Regions from separate parts of the Cupriavidus sp. MPR-AND1C genome, predicted to be linked through region 2. Evidence: riboswitches for the same ligand, from Rfam matches in the RefSeq annotation. Region 2 holds a riboswitch; the other holds the start of a gene.

Region 1 (4,088 bases), on a different contig from region 2:
GCAGGGTTCCCCGCTCCGGGGCCGGCTGATAAGGATAGGCGGCGGTTTTCATCGCGTGGGTCGGTGCTTACTTGGGCTTGACCATCAGGCCGACGCGCTTCACGCCATCAGCCTTGAGCACTGACATGACGTCCAGCACGGCTTCGTACTTGACCGAGCGGTCGGCGGCGATCACCACCGGCTGATCGGGATTCTCGTTCTGGCGCTGATGCACGAAATCGATCAGGCCCTGCTTGTCGAGCTTGCGCTCGAAGCTGTTGCCGGCGTTATCCTTGCCACGCGCGGTCAGTGCGCCGTCCTCATGCACGGTCACCACGATAGGGGGCGCCTTTTGCTGCTGGGTGGCGTTGGCCACGCTGGGCAGGTCAACCACGGCGGGATTCACGATCGGTGCCGCCACCATGAAAATGACGAGCAGCACCAGCATCACGTCAATGTAAGGCACGACGTTGATGTCGGCGCTGGCCCGGCGGCGCGAGCCGCCACGGCGCTGTATCGCTGCCATTGCTGGTTCTCCTTGACCGAAGACGTTGGTGGCTTCGGCGCTTTAGCGGGTCTGCCGTTGCAGGATGTTCAGGAACTCTTCCATGAAACTCTCGAAGCGGATGGCCAGGCGATCCACTTCGGTGGCGTAGCGGTTGTAGGCAATGACAGCCGGAATCGCCGCGAACAGGCCGATGGCGGTGGCGACCAGCGCCTCCGCAATGCCGGGCGCCACGGCCGCAAGCGTTGCCTGCTGCACATTGGACAAGCCGCGGAAGGCGTTCATGATCCCCCATACAGTGCCGAACAAGCCGATGTACGGGCTGACCGAACCCACCGATGCCAGGAACGGAAGGTGCGATTCCATCACATCCATCTCGCGCTGATAGGCCGCGCGCATCGCACGCCGCGCGGCATCGAGCAGTGCGCCGGCGTCATTGTTGCGCTCGCGCGCCTTCAGGTACTCGCCCATGCCGGATTCAAAGATCCGTTCCAGCGCGCCTGTGTTGTGACGATTATTGGCTGCGCTCTGATACAGGGCCTGCAGGTCGCCGCCGGCCCAGAAGTCGCGCTCGAAACCCTCGGTCTGTGTGCGCGCGGCGCGCAGGGAGAAATGCTTACGGAAGATATATGTCCACGAGAACAGGGACATCACCAGCAGCAGGGCCATGACGGCCTGCGCCAGCACACTGGCGTGCAGCACCAGCGAAATGATCGACAGGTCTTGCGTGACGGTCACGGGATTCATCGAGCGGTCTTGATGGTTGCAAGGACGGGAGCGGGAATGGGAGTCGGGCGAAATGTGCTACGATCAACACATCCAACCCGGATGGCGCCAGTAGCCAGCAATTGCTCTCCACGCCAGGCTTCCTGGGCGAATTGGACCGACGCCGGGCCAACCCGTTCAATCTGTGTCCGGATCTCAAGCAAGTCGTCCAGACGGGCGGGGGCATTGTAGTCCACCGCCGTGCTTCTGACGATGAAGACGACGCCGGACTCATCGGCCAGCGCTTGCTGCTCGATGCCTAGCGAGCGCAGCCACTCGGTACGGGCGCGCTCGAAGAACTTGAGGTAATTGGCGTAGAACACTACGCCGCCTGCGTCGGTGTCTTCCCAGTACACCCGCAAGGCCCACACATTGTTGCTCATGGCCGCGATTGTAACGGCAGCCGACCCGACCCGGTGTAAACCCTTGTCTGACATTACAACAATTACATGACCTGACGGACAAGGCATTGACTTTCGGTCTTTGGGCCCACGGCACTGTCTTGCAGCGAGCCAGCGCCTCGCGTTAAACTGCCGCCAACCATTCCATCTTGCGCGACTGGCGAAGTCAGTGGGCACTACCACGAGGAAGCGCAAAGTTCTCTGGCGCGATGTTTCAAGCGCCTGCCGCTCGCCTGGGCAGCGAATGGGAAGCAGGGTGCGCCCTGCGCCGGATAGCTAACGCGACCGGCGCCGGTCGCCTGTGCCTTCCCCGCGCGCCCTACCCCGAAGCCATTCGGAATTCCCCTTTTTCAGACGAGTTTTCGCCATGTTCGAACGCAGCCGCTATACGATCGACCAGATCGACCCCGAGCTTTTTGCCGCCATCCAGAAGGAAGACCAGCGCCAGGAAGAGCACATCGAGCTGATCGCCTCGGAAAACTACACCTCGCCGGCCGTGATGGCCGCGCAAGGCTCGCAACTGACCAACAAGTACGCCGAAGGCTATCCCGGCAAGCGCTACTACGGTGGCTGCGAGTACGTCGACATCGTGGAGCAGTTGGCCATCGACCGCGTCAAGCAACTGTTCGGCGCCGAAGCCGCCAACGTGCAGCCCAATTCCGGCTCGCAGGCCAACCAGGGCGTGTTCTTCGCGGCCCTGAAGCCGGGCGACACCATCATGGGCATGAGCCTGGCCGAAGGCGGCCACCTGACCCACGGCATGGCGCTCAACATGAGCGGCAAATGGTTCAACGTGGTCAGCTACGGCCTGGACGCAAACGAAGACATCGACTACGACGCGCTGGAAAAGCTGGCCCAGGAAAAGAAGCCCAAGCTGATCATCGCCGGCGCCTCGGCCTTCGCCCTGCGCATCGACTTCGAACGCATCTCCAAGGTGGCCAAGTCCATCGGCGCCCTGTTCATGGTCGACATGGCCCACTACGCCGGCCTGATCGCCGCCGGCGAGTACCCCAACCCGGTGCCGCACGCCGACTTCGTCACCACCACCACCCACAAGAGCCTGCGCGGCCCGCGCGGTGGCGTGATCCTGATGAAGGCCGAGCATGAGAAGGCCATCAACTCGGCCATCTTCCCCGGCATCCAGGGCGGCCCCCTGATGCACGTGATCGCCGGCAAGGCAGTCGCCTTCAAGGAAGCCCTGTCGCCCGAGTTCAAGACCTACCAGCAGCAAGTGGTCAAGAACGCCCGCGTGCTGGCCGAAACCCTGATCGAGCGCGGCCTGCGCATCGTCTCCGGGCGCACCGAAAGCCACGTCATGCTGGTCGACCTGCGCGCCATGCAGATCACCGGCAAGGAAGCCGAAAAGGTCCTGGGCGAGGCGCATATCACCGTCAACAAGAACGCCATCCCCAACGACCCGGAAAAGCCGTTCGTCACCTCGGGCATCCGCCTGGGCTCGCCGGCCATGACCACCCGCGGCTTCAAGGAAGAAGAAGCCCGCCTGGTGGCCAACCTCGTCGCCGACGTGCTGGAAAACCCGCACGACCTGGCCAATATCGCTCGCGTGCGCGAGCAAGTGGCAGCCCTGACCAAGCGTTTCCCGGTCTACGGCTAAAGCCCGGCGCCACCCGCCACCCGCGGGTGGCCGGCAGCCCCGCCGCGCCTGCGGCGGGCCTTGCCAACCCAGCCCGGCGCGACACAGAATGACAAGACGCTGCCTGCGCGGCACGCGCCCCGGCTCATACTTCGAGGTGGTCAGGCATGAAATGCCCTTTTTGCGCACACTCCAACACCCAGGTCCTGGACACGCGCATGTCGGAAGAAGGCGATACGGTGCGCCGCCGCCGCCGCTGTGAATCCTGCGACCGCCGCTTCACCACCTATGAGCGGATCGAACTATTCTTCCCCGCCATCGTCAAGAAAAACGGCTCCCGCGCGGACTATACCCGCGACAAGCTGAAAGACTCGATGCGCCTCGCCCTGCGCAAGCGCCCGGTCTCGGCCGAAGCCATCGACGCCTCCATCACCCGCATCGAAGAGAAACTGCTCGCCCTCGGCGAGAAGGAGATCCCCAGCAGCCAGGTCGGGGAGCTGGTCATGCGCGAGCTGCGCCGGTTGGACAAGATTGCTTACATCCGGTTTGCTTCGGTGTATCGAAGTTTTGAGGACGTGTCGGAATTCCGCGACATGCTGGATGAATTTTCGACGTCTACCCCACGGAAGGGGTAGCAGACTCCCAACGAAAGTTGTTTAATCTGCACTACCTTCTAATGCGGAAACAGAAGGTGCGGTGGACTCGCCCGGAGAGGCGAAATACGCCAACAAGAAAAAAACAATTTTCGGACGGGAGTCGAACATGGGTCAGCCTTCCTGCCTTGCGGCAGCGGGCTTGGTTGCACTTGCGCGCGCCAGGCTATCGTGGGCACCGGGGAAAGCGC
Region 2 (12,553 bases):
GGCGCTGGTCCGGGCAGATGCGGCGGCACGTGCACAGGGGGTAGCGAGCACGTTCGCCAGTCTGATTGCAGAACATCCGGCGCGGGCCTTGCTGGCCGCGGCGGACCAGGCCGGTTGCGATGCGATTGTCCTCGCCCACGGCGCGGGGGATCTCGCCGGGCCAGCGTCACCTGCCAAGGACATACTGATGCATGCCCGCATGCCGGTGCTGTCGATCGGGGCTGCTTGCGCACCCGCGCCGATTGCGGCGATCGCTTTGCTGCACAACGCATACAGCCGCCTGGCCACATTGCTGCATGCCTGGCTGCACCTCGTCGAAACGACGCAGGCGGGGGGCGCGCCGATTGTCGCGGCTCCCATGCTCGCGGCCATCGACTATGTGCGCCAAACGCTTCATCCCCTGCAGCGGCGCAAGGAGGCCACGTTGTTTCGCCGCCTGAGCCAGCGCAGCGAGGCATTGCGCGCGGAACTGGACGAGCTGTCCCGCCAGCATTTGCGCCAGGAGAACCTGCTCGAAGACCTTGCCGTGCAGGTGGGGCAAGCTGCCGCCAGCGCGTGCGCGCTTACGGCACTGGCCCAGGTGGTCGAACTGTATGCCCACCTGGCATGGGAGTACCAGGGCCGCGAAGAAGGCGTGATATTGCCGGCGGCGCGCCACTACCTCACTCAGGCCGATTGGGATGCGCTGCATGTCGCACTGACCCAGAGCTTCGGTCATCACGCCGGGACGTCCCCCGATGCCGCCTTTGCGCAGCGACTGGCCGGGCTTGCCCCTGGCGCACCGCAGGGTGCCTGAACGCAAGCCGGCGGATCACCGCCAAACTGAATCAACCACATACTGAATATAACCAGGAGTCAACTTGCCACACGCCATTCGAATCCATGAAACCGGTGGCCCGGAAGTCTTGCAATGGGAAGAGGTCGCGGTAGGCGATCCGGCTCCTGGGCAGGCACGCTTGCGCCATGAGGCCGTCGGCCTGAATTTTGCGGACACTTACTTCCGCTCGGGCCTGTACCCGATGCCTCTGCCGGCCGGCATGGGCGTTGAAGCCGCCGGCGTCGTCGAGGCTGTCGGGGCCGGCGTCAGCCAGGTCGCGGTTGGCGATCGCGTCACCTATACGGGCTTTCTGAACACGCTCGGCGCGTACAGCACCGCACGCCTGATCCCGGCCGCGGCGCTGATCAAGCTGCCCGCCGGTATCGCCTGCGAGACAGCTGCCGCCATGACCATGCGTGGCCTGACTTCTGCCTACCTGATGCGCCGCATCTACGCGTTCAAGCCCAACGACACCATCTTGCTGCACGCCGCCGCCGGCGGGGTCGGCCTGATCGTCTCGCAATGGGCGAAGCTGCTCGGCCTCACCGTGATCGGCACGGTGTCGAGCGAGGCCAAGGCGGCAGTCGCCCGCGCCCACGGCTGTGACCACATCATCGACTACAGCCGTGAGGATGTGGCCAAGCGCGTGCGCGAACTGACCGACGGGGCCGGCGTCAACGTGGTGTTCGACAGCGTTGGCAAGGACACCTTCGAGGCTTCGCTGGATTCGCTCAAGCGCCGCGGCCTGATGGTCTGCGTGGGCACCGCCTCGGGCCCGATCCCGCCGTTCAACCCGCAATTGCTGGCAATGAAGGGGTCGCTCTACCTGACCCGCCCGGCCCTGGCCGACTACATCGCTGATCCCGCCGAAAAGAAGGAACTGGCGGACGAGCTGTTCGCCCATGTCGCGGCCGGCCGCATCCGGATCGAGATCAACCAGCGCTACGCTCTGCAGGACGCGGCACAAGCCCATCGGGACCTGGAGTCGCGCAAAACCACCGGTTCCTCGGTCTTCACGGTCTAGGAGGGCAGCATGCGTGTCGAACAACTTACCTGTGCCATCGGCGCCGAACTGGTTGGCGTAAAACTGGCGGACGCCATTCACGATGCCGGCCTGTTTGCGGAAATCCGCGCCGCGCTGCTCAAGCATCGCGTGCTGTTCCTGCGCGGCCAGGACATCACGCGCGCCGAACACGTGGCCTTTGCCCGCCTGTTTGGCGAACTCGAAGATCATCCGGTAGCCGGCAGCGACCCCGACCACCCTGGCCTGGTGCGGATCTACAAGAATCCGGAACAGCCGAACGACCGCTACGAGAACGCCTGGCACGCCGATGCCACCTGGCGCGTAGCCCCGCCCTTCGGCTGCGTCCTGCGCTGCGTGGAATGTCCGCCCGTCGGCGGCGACACCATGTGGGCCAACATGGTCCTGGCCTATGAGAACCTGCCGGACCACATCAAGAGCCAGATCGCCGGGCTGCGTGCGCGTCACAGCATCGAAGCCAGCTTCGGCGCCGCCATGCCGATCGACAAGCGTCTCGCGCTGAAGGCCCAGTTCCCGGACGCCGAGCATCCAGTCGTACGCACCCACCCGGAGACCGGCGAGAAGGTGCTGTTCGTGAATGCCTTCACCACGCACTTCACCAACTTCCACACGCCGCAGCGTGTTCGCTTCGGCCAGGACGCCAATCCGGGCGCCGGCCTGCTGCTCAGCTACCTGATCAGCCAGGCCAGCATTCCCGAGTACCAGGTGCGCTGGCGCTGGCAGCCCGATAGCGTGGCGATCTGGGACAACCGCTCGACCCAACACTACGCCGTCATGGATTACCCGCCCTGCCATCGCAAGATGGAGCGCGCCGGAATTATTGGCGACACCACGTTTTAGGCGTTCAGCTGCCTTAGCGCAGTTGAACCCACCCCAATCCGACAAGGAGTAACAAATGCAATTTCTCGACGATTCCCTGCATCCCGAAAACCAGGACAAAGTGGTCATCACCGTGGCGCCTTATGGCCCCGAGTGGATGCCGGCGGATTTCCCCGAGGACATTCCGGTGACGATGGAACAACAGGTGCAAAAGGCCGTTGACTGCTACAACGCCGGGGCCACGGTGCTGCACCTGCACGTGCGCGAACTCGATGGCAAGGGCTCCAAGCGCCTGTCCAAGTTCAACGAGCTGATCGCCGGCGTGCGCGCCGCGGTGCCGGACATGATCATCCAGGTGGGCGGCTCGATCTCGTTTGCGCCGGAAGACGACGGTCAGGCCGCCAAGTGGCTCTCGGACGATACCCGCCACATGCTGGCCGACCTGGACCCCAAGCCGGATCAGGTGACGGTAGCCATCAATACAACGCAGATGAACATCATGGAGTTGCTCTATCCAGAGTACCTGGAGGGCACCTCGCTGGCCAACCCGGCGTTCCAGGCCGCCTACAGCGAAATGACCGTGCCCGCCGGCCCCGCCTGGGTCGAGGAGCACCTGAGGCGCCTGCAAGCGTCCGGCATCCAGCCGCACTTCCAGCTCACCGGCATGCATGCGCTGGAAACGCTCGAGCGCCTGGTGCGCAAGGGCGTGTACACGGGACCGCTGAACCTGACCTGGATCGGCATTGGCGGCGGCTTCGATGGCCCGAATCCGTTCAACTTCGTCAACTTCATCCATCGCGCGCCGGATGGCTGCACGCTGACCGCCGAATCGTTGTTGAAGAACGTCCTGCCGTTCAACATGATGGCCATGGCGATGGGCCTGCATCCCCGCTGCGGCATCGAGGACACCATCATCGACCAGCACGGCAACCGCATGAGCTCGGTGCAGCAGATCGAGCAGTGCGTGCGCGTCGCCCGCGAGCTCGGCCGTGAAGTGGCCAGCGGCAAGGAAGCGCGCAAGATCTACAAGATCGGCGTGCAGTGCAAGGATGCCGACGAAACCCTGGCAATGCATGGCATGGCGCCCAACCGCAAGCCGCGCCAGGTAAACCTGCCCTTGCGCGCAGCTTGACGGCAACCCGGGCAAGCAGACAGACGGCAACGCCCATCCGCTTGCCCCGGCACGCACAATCCGCGCCGAATTCGCGGCGCAGCAGCGGCACCAGACCGCAGGAGACCTTCATGGGACAGTACCTCTCCGGGGCCGCTCGCGCGGACACGGCTCTCACCGCCAAGCCGGCACGCTCGCATGCCTACGCGTGGCTGGTATTCGCCCTCATTTTTGCGCTCCTGCTTTCCGACTATATGTCGCGGCAGGTGCTGAACGCCGTCTTTCCCCACCTGCGGCTTGAATGGAGCCTGTCTGACGCCAAGCTCGGCTCGCTCAGCGGCATCGTCGCGCTGATGGTCGGGCTGTTCACTGTCCCGTTCTCGCTGATGGCCGATCGTTGGGGCCGCGTCAGGAGCCTGGCCGTGATGGCGCTGCTCTGGAGCTGCGGCACACTGGCATGCGCGCTGTCCGCCAGCTACGGGCATATGCTTGCGGCGCGCTTCTTCGTCGGCATTGGCGAGGCCGCCTATGGCAGCGTCGGGCTGGCCGTGATCCTGAGCATCTTCCCGCCCTCCATGCGTGCCACCCTGACCGGCGCCTTCACATCAGGCGGCATGTTCGGCGCCGTGCTGGGCATGGGGCTGGGCGGTGTCGTGGCGGCCCGCTTTGGCTGGCGCGCGGCTTTCATGGCCATGGCGGTATTCGGCCTGATCGTGGTGCTGATCTACTGCGTGGCCGTTACCGAAGCCAGGCTGGCGCGGCACGCCGCCGGGTCACCGGCCACCCGCGGCCAAGCGGTGCCAGGCCGTGTCCGCCCCCCCCTGCCGGCGCTGCTGGGCGGGCTCTTCTGGGCACCGTCCCTGGTCTGCGCCTATGTTGGCAGCGGCCTGCAGTTGTTCATCGCCTATGCGATCATGGCCTGGATGCCGAGCTACCTGAACCGGTACTACGACATGCCGTCCGACAAGGCGGCACTGCTTGCCGCGGCGCTGCTGATCGTCAGCGGCATCGGCATGACCTTGTGCGGCATGCTGACGGACCGGGCAAGCCGCAACGCGCCGGCCCGCCAGCTGACACTTGCGATCCTCTTCTGTCTCGTGTCGTGCGCGCTACTGCTGGCGGGCTTCCGGCTGCCGCCGGGTACCGCGCAGTTGCTGCTGATCGGCTTGGGCATGCTGCTGGCAATGGGTACCTGGGGTCCCGCCGGTGCCATGGTGGTCGGCCTCTCCCGTCCCTCGACCCATGCCACCGCACTGGCGATGCTGACCCTGGCCAACAACATCCTTGGCGCGGCGCCGGCGCCTTACCTGACAGGCCTGCTGGCCGACAGGATCGGTTTGCTGGGGGCCCTGCAGATGGTGCCACTGATCTCCCTGGGCGCAGCAGTCGTATTCCTCATCGCCAAGCCGCGCTACCTGCGCGACCTGCGGCTTGCCGAGGCGCGCAATGAGACGGAGCGCACCCTCGCCTGACGCTTCTTTCACCCACTGAGTAGACAAGCAGATGCAACGCACTGAATTACCCCCGATCGTCATTGTCCCCGGCCTGCGCGACCATGTCGCGGATCATTGGCAAACCTTGCTGGCCGACAAGTTGCGCGCGCACGGGCGCCAGGTCAGCGTCGTACCCCCGCTGGAACACGACAGGCTTGACTGTGCCGTGCAGGTGGCTGCGCTGGAACGCACGCTGGCGAGCCTGCGTGAGCCCGCCTTGCTGGTGGCCCACAGCGCCGGCGTCTTGACGACGGTGCACCGGGCGCGCCGATGCGCGCGCGCCGTGCATGGCGCGCTGCTGGCCGCACCGCCCGATTTCGATCATCCGTTGCCTGCGGGCTATCCGGACGAAGATACGCTGCGCCTGAACGGTTGGACACCCGCACCGCGCGCAGCCTTGCGCTTCCCAAGCATCGTTGCGGCCAGCCGCAACGATCCGCTTGCCCGCTTCGAGGAAGTCGCCGCACTGGCCAGCGCCTGGGGCAGCCGCCTGGTTGACCTCGGCAACGTGGGCCACCTCAACCCCGCCGCAGGCTATGGCGAATGGTCCCGCGCGGAGCCGCTCATTCAGGAGCTTTCGGAAATGGCCGAACTGATTGGCCAGGGCGAAGAGCGGACGGCTTAAGCGTCCAACGCCCCACGGGTCACGGCAGGAAACACCGCGACGTCTGGCTGAACTCGCTGCAAGTGTCTTCCATCCCGAAGACCTCCCCCAAAGCCACCTCGCCCTCGGCCAGCAGCGCGTTCATGTGGACGGCCTTCTCACAAAGGCGACGGCCTCCCGGTGCGATAACTCCGGATGCCCCCGCGATATTCCGCGGGGTAGCGCATCTGCCGGTGCTCCCCCCCAACCCTGGCAGCTGTAAAACCAGAAAAAAAACCCCCAGCTTCAAACCGAACGGCCGAATCGACTGACGGCTGGCTCGAAGTCTTCTTCGTGTTTCTCAAGCTTGGGCTGTCGTCTTTTGGCGGCCTGCTCTGCCTCGCTATACGACCCGGTTTGGACAACAGCGCTCCGGTGGCGTTTCTCCGACAGCGCCTACCCTGCGTTACCAAAACGCCGCGCATTGCCGCGCGGTTCTTGCGCCTTACACAGGCCAGCTTGCCCGTCACCTCCGGCTTTCATTTCTCGCCCGTCGACAGGCCCTGGCCTGCAACTGAATCCGCGGCGTCCACTTCCCGCCATGTACCGAAAATCTCGCGCTATCCGGAGTATCCCGCCCCCCTGCCATTGGGGGGTGCGCAGTGCCCGATTCTTTGCATGATGACGGCGTCTGCCACAGACGTAAAAATAGACAAGAGGAGAAAAGATAGTGAAGTTATCTGGCAATCTGAGCAAGCTGAATCTTGCACTCATCGCTGTGGGCGCGATCTGCGCCGGCAGCGCACATGCGCAAAGCGGCGTGACGCTGTATGGCGTGGCGGATATGAACGTAGAGTTCGCTAATCATGTCGGCACCGTTCCCAGCGCAGCCAACAAGTTCAATGCGGGCCCGTCCAACAGCGTCTACCGCATGGACTCCGGCGGCCTGTCCGGTTCGCGTTGGGGCTTGCGCGGTACCGAGGATCTCGGCAATGGCATGAAATCCGTTTTCGTTCTGGAAAGCGGCTTCAACCTGGATACCGGCACGTCGCAGCAAAGCAGTCGCCTGTTCGGTCGCCAGGCATACGTAGGCGTGCAGAGTACGCGGTTTGGCCAGGTGACTTTCGGCCGTCAGTACACGTCGATATTCGAAGGCCTTGCGAACTTCGTGCCGGCATCCTTTGCCACACAATATGAACCGATCGTGATGCTGACCGGCGCCAACTTCCGCGAGGACAACACCATCAAGTACTCCGGCCAGTTCGGTCCGGTGTCCGCACTGGCGCACTGGTCCTTCGGTACCGGCCTGGCGTTGCCGACGACGGTGGCCAACGGCCCGCTCCTCGGTGGCAATGGCGAAGTGCCGGGCCAGTTCCGCCGCGACACCGCTTATGGCGCGGCGCTGTCCTATATTGCCGGCCCTGTCGGCGTGGCGGTTGCTTACGACCAGTTCAACCCGACCATTTCCAACCCCTTGACCGCTGCTGCCCTAGGCAGTGGCAGCTTCAAGAAGGCTACCATCGCAGGAAGCTATGCGTTCGGCCCGGCAAAGATCATGGGCGGCTACCGCTGGGGTCAGAACAAGGACCAGAATGGCAGCCTGATCGAGCGCGACGACTTCTACTGGATCGGCGCCAACTACCAGGTGACGCCGGCGCTTGGCCTGACGCTCGAATACGACTACGACCACGTCAAGCGCTTCTTCGCCAGCACGTCAACCCCGAACCCGTGGCAAGTTGCGTTCATCGCCGACTACACGCTCTCCAAGCGAACTGATGTCTACCTGACCACGGCGTACGCAAAGAACGCGGGCCTGGGACTGGATTCCGCGATGATCGGCTACGCCAACAGCCTCTCCCTTGGCAATAGCTACACGCTTGCCAGCGGCCAAAGCAACATGCTCGGCGTCGCCGTAGGTATTCGCCACAAGTTCTAAGGAAAGTCCGCTGGTATGTAACAAGGTCATGCTTGCATGGCAGTGCGGGCAGTCCTGCAGATGCGCCCGCGAGCATCCCGCCTCTCTCATGCTCTTTGTGCCACCTCGGTGGCACTTTTTTTGGCCCAGTGCTGATGCCGCGGCACCGGGTTCAACAGCGAGCGCACAACCACAGCACCTCCGAGCCTGAGCGGCCATTTCAAAAAGATCCTGGCGTCGTTGCGCGGCCTTGGCCGATCCACTTGTACTGTCTGCGGCGCGCGCCTGGCCGGGTGCGCATCCCAGGCTTGCCCGACGGAAGGTCCTTCTATCAAACCGCCATGGAGACACGCGTCGCACAGGGCGACCCTTCGCAATGGGCCGGGACGAGCCGTCGGCCGACGGCGGTTCATCGGCCTGTACGGACAACCACCAATGCAGGAAATGGGGCCGGCAGCCGAGCGGAGCGCTGACGTGTTCCGCTGCGCCAGGCTGGCAATGGATCTGGTCGGTGGGGAGATGCCGAAACTAGCCCTGGCCGGACACGCTCAACTCACTTTCGATTTGCTTGCGTAGCATCGCGAAACGCTCTTGGACGTTTTCCCCGAAGAGCGGATCGTCGCTCGCCGGAACGGCAGCGTCAACGGCTGCCCAATCCTCGCGCGTTAGTAGCTGAGCCGCGCGCGGCATGACGCGTTGCTCCTCTGTCGAAAGATGATTTCGATAGTACACAAGGTACATCGCTCCGGCGGCCTCCAGAGCCGTGCGCGAACTGATCAGATCTCCTTCAGCCTCATTGAGGCGGTCCGATAGCGTTTCGCCCACCATGGCAATCACACGATGTTCCTGCTGGATCCGACTAATCACGATCTGCATGCCGGGATCCCGCTCAATGAGCCGTGCGTATGCAACATCCTCACGGGGATGGTGAACGCGATCGCCGAAACTTCGCATGTAATAGATGATGATGCTCATCAAATTGTAATTTGGCCGCTCTCCCCGACCGAAGAGAATTACCTGCTCTTCCAAAATGTCCAGCAGTCGAGCGAAATGAATATGATCTTCGTGCCATAGCGCAAGTGGGGTGGTCACGGCGCGCTCCATGGAAACGGGTTATGCTCACATCGCCTTCGACACCATATCGAATCGAAGAGCCTTGCCTAGTACAGTATTCCTCCATCCAGAGATTGCCATGACCTAGATCAATGGATCGAAGCTAAAGCCCTGTACGGCTACGGCAGCCCGACCGGGCGCGACCCTTGCGCGACACCGGCTGCGCTGTATCGAAGGGCTGGATCGGCCGGTGAGCCGTCGTAGGCCGGCACGGCGGCGGACGGCTCTTCCCGATCCATGACTGGTTCCCGGATGCCCACACGACCGGACTGAACTGAGGCAAGGAGAACAGAAATGAGTATCTCGGCGTATTCGGCCTTCATGCCGGTCAAGCCCTGTTTCGACCTGGTGCGAACTGCCATGGGGGATCTCGTCGACGGCGAACCTTTCTTCGATTGCGCCGCCGACGACATAGTCTACGAAGTCCTCTACGATTTTCCGGGCTGGCCGAGAATCATCGAGGGCAAGGTGACCTGATGGAGCGTTTCCACGGCTACGGCAAGCACATCGTCGTCCATGCAGCAGACCACCTGATCAGGCGCCTGGCCGCGGATGGTCATGTCATCGTCATCGAGTACGAGGTGCATGGAACGATCGTGTCGACGGGCGTCCGCTACGACAACCGGTTCTGCTCGATCGTCAGTGTCGCCGCTCGGCGCATTGTTCACTGGCGAGACTACATGGACTCACTTGCCGCCTGGAACGCGCTTAGCCAGAACCGCTTCGCTTCATTTTGAAACAGCCTCTAGCGTATTTTCTCCTGTGCTATGCTTTCTGCACTCATGTGACTGGCGCATACAGATAGGCCACTATCGGGGAGCATGAGGTTGCTGGCCGCCGCGCGCCTGGGCATTACCTACTATCCTTGGAGATGGGTTATGCCTGATTTTGCACAGTTGCTCATGTTCGCTCTTGTGGCGTTAGGAATGGTTCTAACGCCGGGGCCGAACATGATTTATCTGATTTCCCGCTCAATTTGCCAAGGTAGACGCGCGGGCCTCATTTCATTGGGCGGCGTTGCGCTGGGCTTTGTGTTCTACATGCTCTGTGCGGCATTCGGAATTACGGCTTTCGTATTTGCGGTACCTTACGCATACGACACGCTTCGCATCGGCGGCGCTTTGTACCTTCTGTATCTTGCCTGGCAAGCGGTCAAACCGGGCGGACGGTCCGCGTTTGCGGTGCGCGACCTGCCGATCGATACCCCAGGAAAGCTCTTTGGCATGGGGTTTATCACTAACCTGGTGAATCCAAAAATCGCCGTCATGTATCTGTCTCTGCTTCCCCAATTTATTGCGGAAGGACATGGCAGTATTCTTACCCAGTCGCTGGCGCTCGGCAGCGTTCAGATTTCGATCAGCCTCGCTGTGAATGCACTGATCATCGTGACGGCGGGATCGATATCCACCTTCCTGTCGGGACGCCCGCAGTGGCTATCGGTGCAGCGCTGGCTGATGGGAAGCGTTCTGACAGGTCTGGCGGTGCGGATGGCATACGAATCCAAGAAATAGCGGCACCTTGCCAATACGCCGGCGAAGGTGAAAGCGCTGGCACCCAGGGCTTGGCGACGACACTGCCGGGCTGCGCAACCCCGACGCCCGGCCCCCCCGTCAAAACAACGCCTTCTGCCCCGTCACCAGCGTCTCGAACGCATCGCCCAGGAAGGGCAGGATGGCGTCGGCCACCGGCTGCAGCTGGCGCGTGAGATAGTGGTCGTAGTCGATGGGCGAGCGCCGGGTTTCCAGCGGCTCGGGGCCGGCCACCGTCATCACATAGCTGATCCAGCCGCCGTTCTGGTATTGCAGCGGACGGCCTTCCTTGCGGTTGAACTCGTCCGCGATGCGTGCCGCGCGCACATGCGGCGGCACGTTGCGCTGATAGTCTTCGAGCGTGCGGCGCAAGCGCTTGCGGTAGACCAGTTGCGCGTCGAACTCGCCGCTCATGGTGCGGCGGACATAGTCCCGCACGTATTCCCGGTACGGTTGCTTCTTGAACACGCGCTGATAGAGCGCTTGCTGGAACTGCTGGGCTAGCGGCGTCCAGTCCGTGCGTACCGTTTCCAGCCCCTTGTAGACCACCTCCTCGCTGCCGTCCGCCTTGGCGACCAGCCCCGCGTACCGCTTCTTGCTGCCCTGCTCGGCGCCGCGCACGGTGGGCATCAGGAAGCGGCGGTAGTGGGTCTCGTACTGCAGCTCCAGCGCACTCTCCAGGCCGTACTGTTGTTGCAGATGCTGCTGCCACCACTGGTTCACTTGCTGGACAAGCATGCGGCCAATCCTGTCGGCGCCTTCCTCGGCATGCGGCTGCATCAGCCAGACGAAGGTCGAATCGGTATCGCCATAGATCACCTGGTAGCCCTGCGCCTCGATCAGCTCGCGCGTGCGGTGCATGATCTCGTGGCCGCGCATGGTGATCGACGACGCCAGGCGTGGGTCGAAAAAGCGGCAGACGCTGGACCCTAGCACCCCGTAAAACGCATTCATGATGATCTTCAGCGCTTGCGACAAGGGCTTGTTGCCTTCGCGCTTGGCCGCTTCCCGGCCTTGCCAGATCTGCTTGACGATGGCTGGCAGGCAATGCCGGGTGCGCGAGAAGCGCGCGCCGCGAAATCCGGGCACCGAGCTTTCGTCGGACGGATCCTGCAGCCCTTCCACCAGCCCGAGTGGATCGATCAGGAAGGTGCGGATGATGGACGGGTACAGGCTCTTGTAGTCCAGCACCAGCACCGAATCGTACAGCCCGGGCTGCGAATCCATGACAAAGCCGCCGGGGCTGGCACCCTCCGGCACCTCGCCCAGGTTCGGGGCGACATAGCCCTGGCGATGCATCAGCGGCATGTACAGGTGCGTGAAGGCCGCCACGCTGCCGCCGCTGCGGTCCGCGGGCAAGCCGGTGACGGCGGCACGTTCCAGCAAGAAGGTCAGCAACTCGGTCTTGGCAAAGATCCGGGTCACCAGCTCGCAGTCCTTGAGGTTGTATCGAGCCAGCGCGGGCTTGTCCTGGGCAAAGCGGCGGTCGATCTCCGCCATGCGCTGATACGGGTTGTCGATGGACTTGCCCTCGCCTAGCAGCGTCTGCGCCACGTTCTCCAGGCTGAAGGATGGGAAGTTCCAGGTGGCGGAGCGCAGCGCTTCGATACCATCGATGATCAGGCGGCCGGCGGCGCAGGCAAAGAAATGGTTCTCCTTGAAGCCGTGCTCGCGCCACTCCAGCACATTGCCTGCCCGGCCAAACAGCAGCGGGACCTGATAGCGATCCGCATGCTTTTGCAGCACGCGCAGGTCGAACTGCACCACGTTCCAGCCGATGATGGCATCGGGATCATGCTGGGCTAGCCATTGGTTCAGCTTTTGCAGCATCAGCGGGTGGCTGGCGCAGTACTCCAGGTCAAAATCGAGCGCGCTGTCGTCGCCGTTGGGCGGGCCGAGCATATACACCTGGCGCTGGCCGCAGCCTTCCAGCGCGATCGAGTACAGGTCGCCGTGGGCGGTGGTCTCGATGTCCAGCGACACCAGCTTCAGCGTTGGCCGATAAGCTGGCCCCGGCTTCATCTGGCTGTTGAGCAGGGTGCCCCCGCCGTGGGCCGCGTTGGCCTCGCCGGCAAACCAGACGGGCGCGGTGATGAAGCGCTCCATCAGGTAGCGCTCCGGGGGGCGGATG

Evidence for each region. Region 2 has a riboswitch for ZMP and ZTP ahead of AC1RWI_RS25845 (LysE family translocator). Riboswitches for the same ligand answer to the same signal wherever they lie in the genome.
Region 1: linked by a shared signal. The riboswitch ahead of glyA (serine hydroxymethyltransferase) and the one ahead of AC1RWI_RS25845 (LysE family translocator) in region 2 are both predicted to bind ZMP and ZTP.

The regions. Positions count from the first base shown of each region.
Region 1 is NZ_JBXASU010000178.1:133-4,220, forward strand. It holds partial or broken gene AC1RWI_RS37735 (cell envelope integrity TolA family protein) at 1-52, opposite strand, end outside; gene tolR (protein TolR) at 68-505, opposite strand; gene tolQ (protein TolQ) at 548-1,231, opposite strand; gene ybgC (tol-pal system-associated acyl-CoA thioesterase) at 1,228-1,632, opposite strand; ZMP/ZTP riboswitch at 1,794-1,896, shown strand; gene glyA (serine hydroxymethyltransferase) at 2,018-3,265, shown strand; gene nrdR (transcriptional regulator NrdR) at 3,412-3,879, shown strand.
Region 2 is NZ_JBXASU010000058.1:19,732-32,284, reverse strand. It holds gene AC1RWI_RS25895 (universal stress protein) at 1-796, shown strand, start outside; gene AC1RWI_RS25890 (quinone oxidoreductase family protein) at 861-1,841, shown strand; gene AC1RWI_RS25885 (TauD/TfdA dioxygenase family protein) at 1,851-2,699, shown strand; gene AC1RWI_RS25880 (beta-keto acid cleavage family enzyme) at 2,755-3,810, shown strand; gene AC1RWI_RS25875 (MFS transporter) at 3,921-5,261, shown strand; gene AC1RWI_RS25870 (RBBP9/YdeN family alpha/beta hydrolase) at 5,293-5,907, shown strand; gene AC1RWI_RS25865 (porin) at 6,596-7,801, shown strand; gene AC1RWI_RS25860 (hemerythrin domain-containing protein) at 8,309-8,872, opposite strand; gene AC1RWI_RS25855 (hypothetical protein) at 9,188-9,370, shown strand; gene AC1RWI_RS25850 (nuclear transport factor 2 family protein) at 9,370-9,630, shown strand; ZMP/ZTP riboswitch at 9,668-9,751, shown strand; gene AC1RWI_RS25845 (LysE family translocator) at 9,772-10,404, shown strand; gene AC1RWI_RS25840 (DNA polymerase II) at 10,504-12,553, opposite strand, start outside.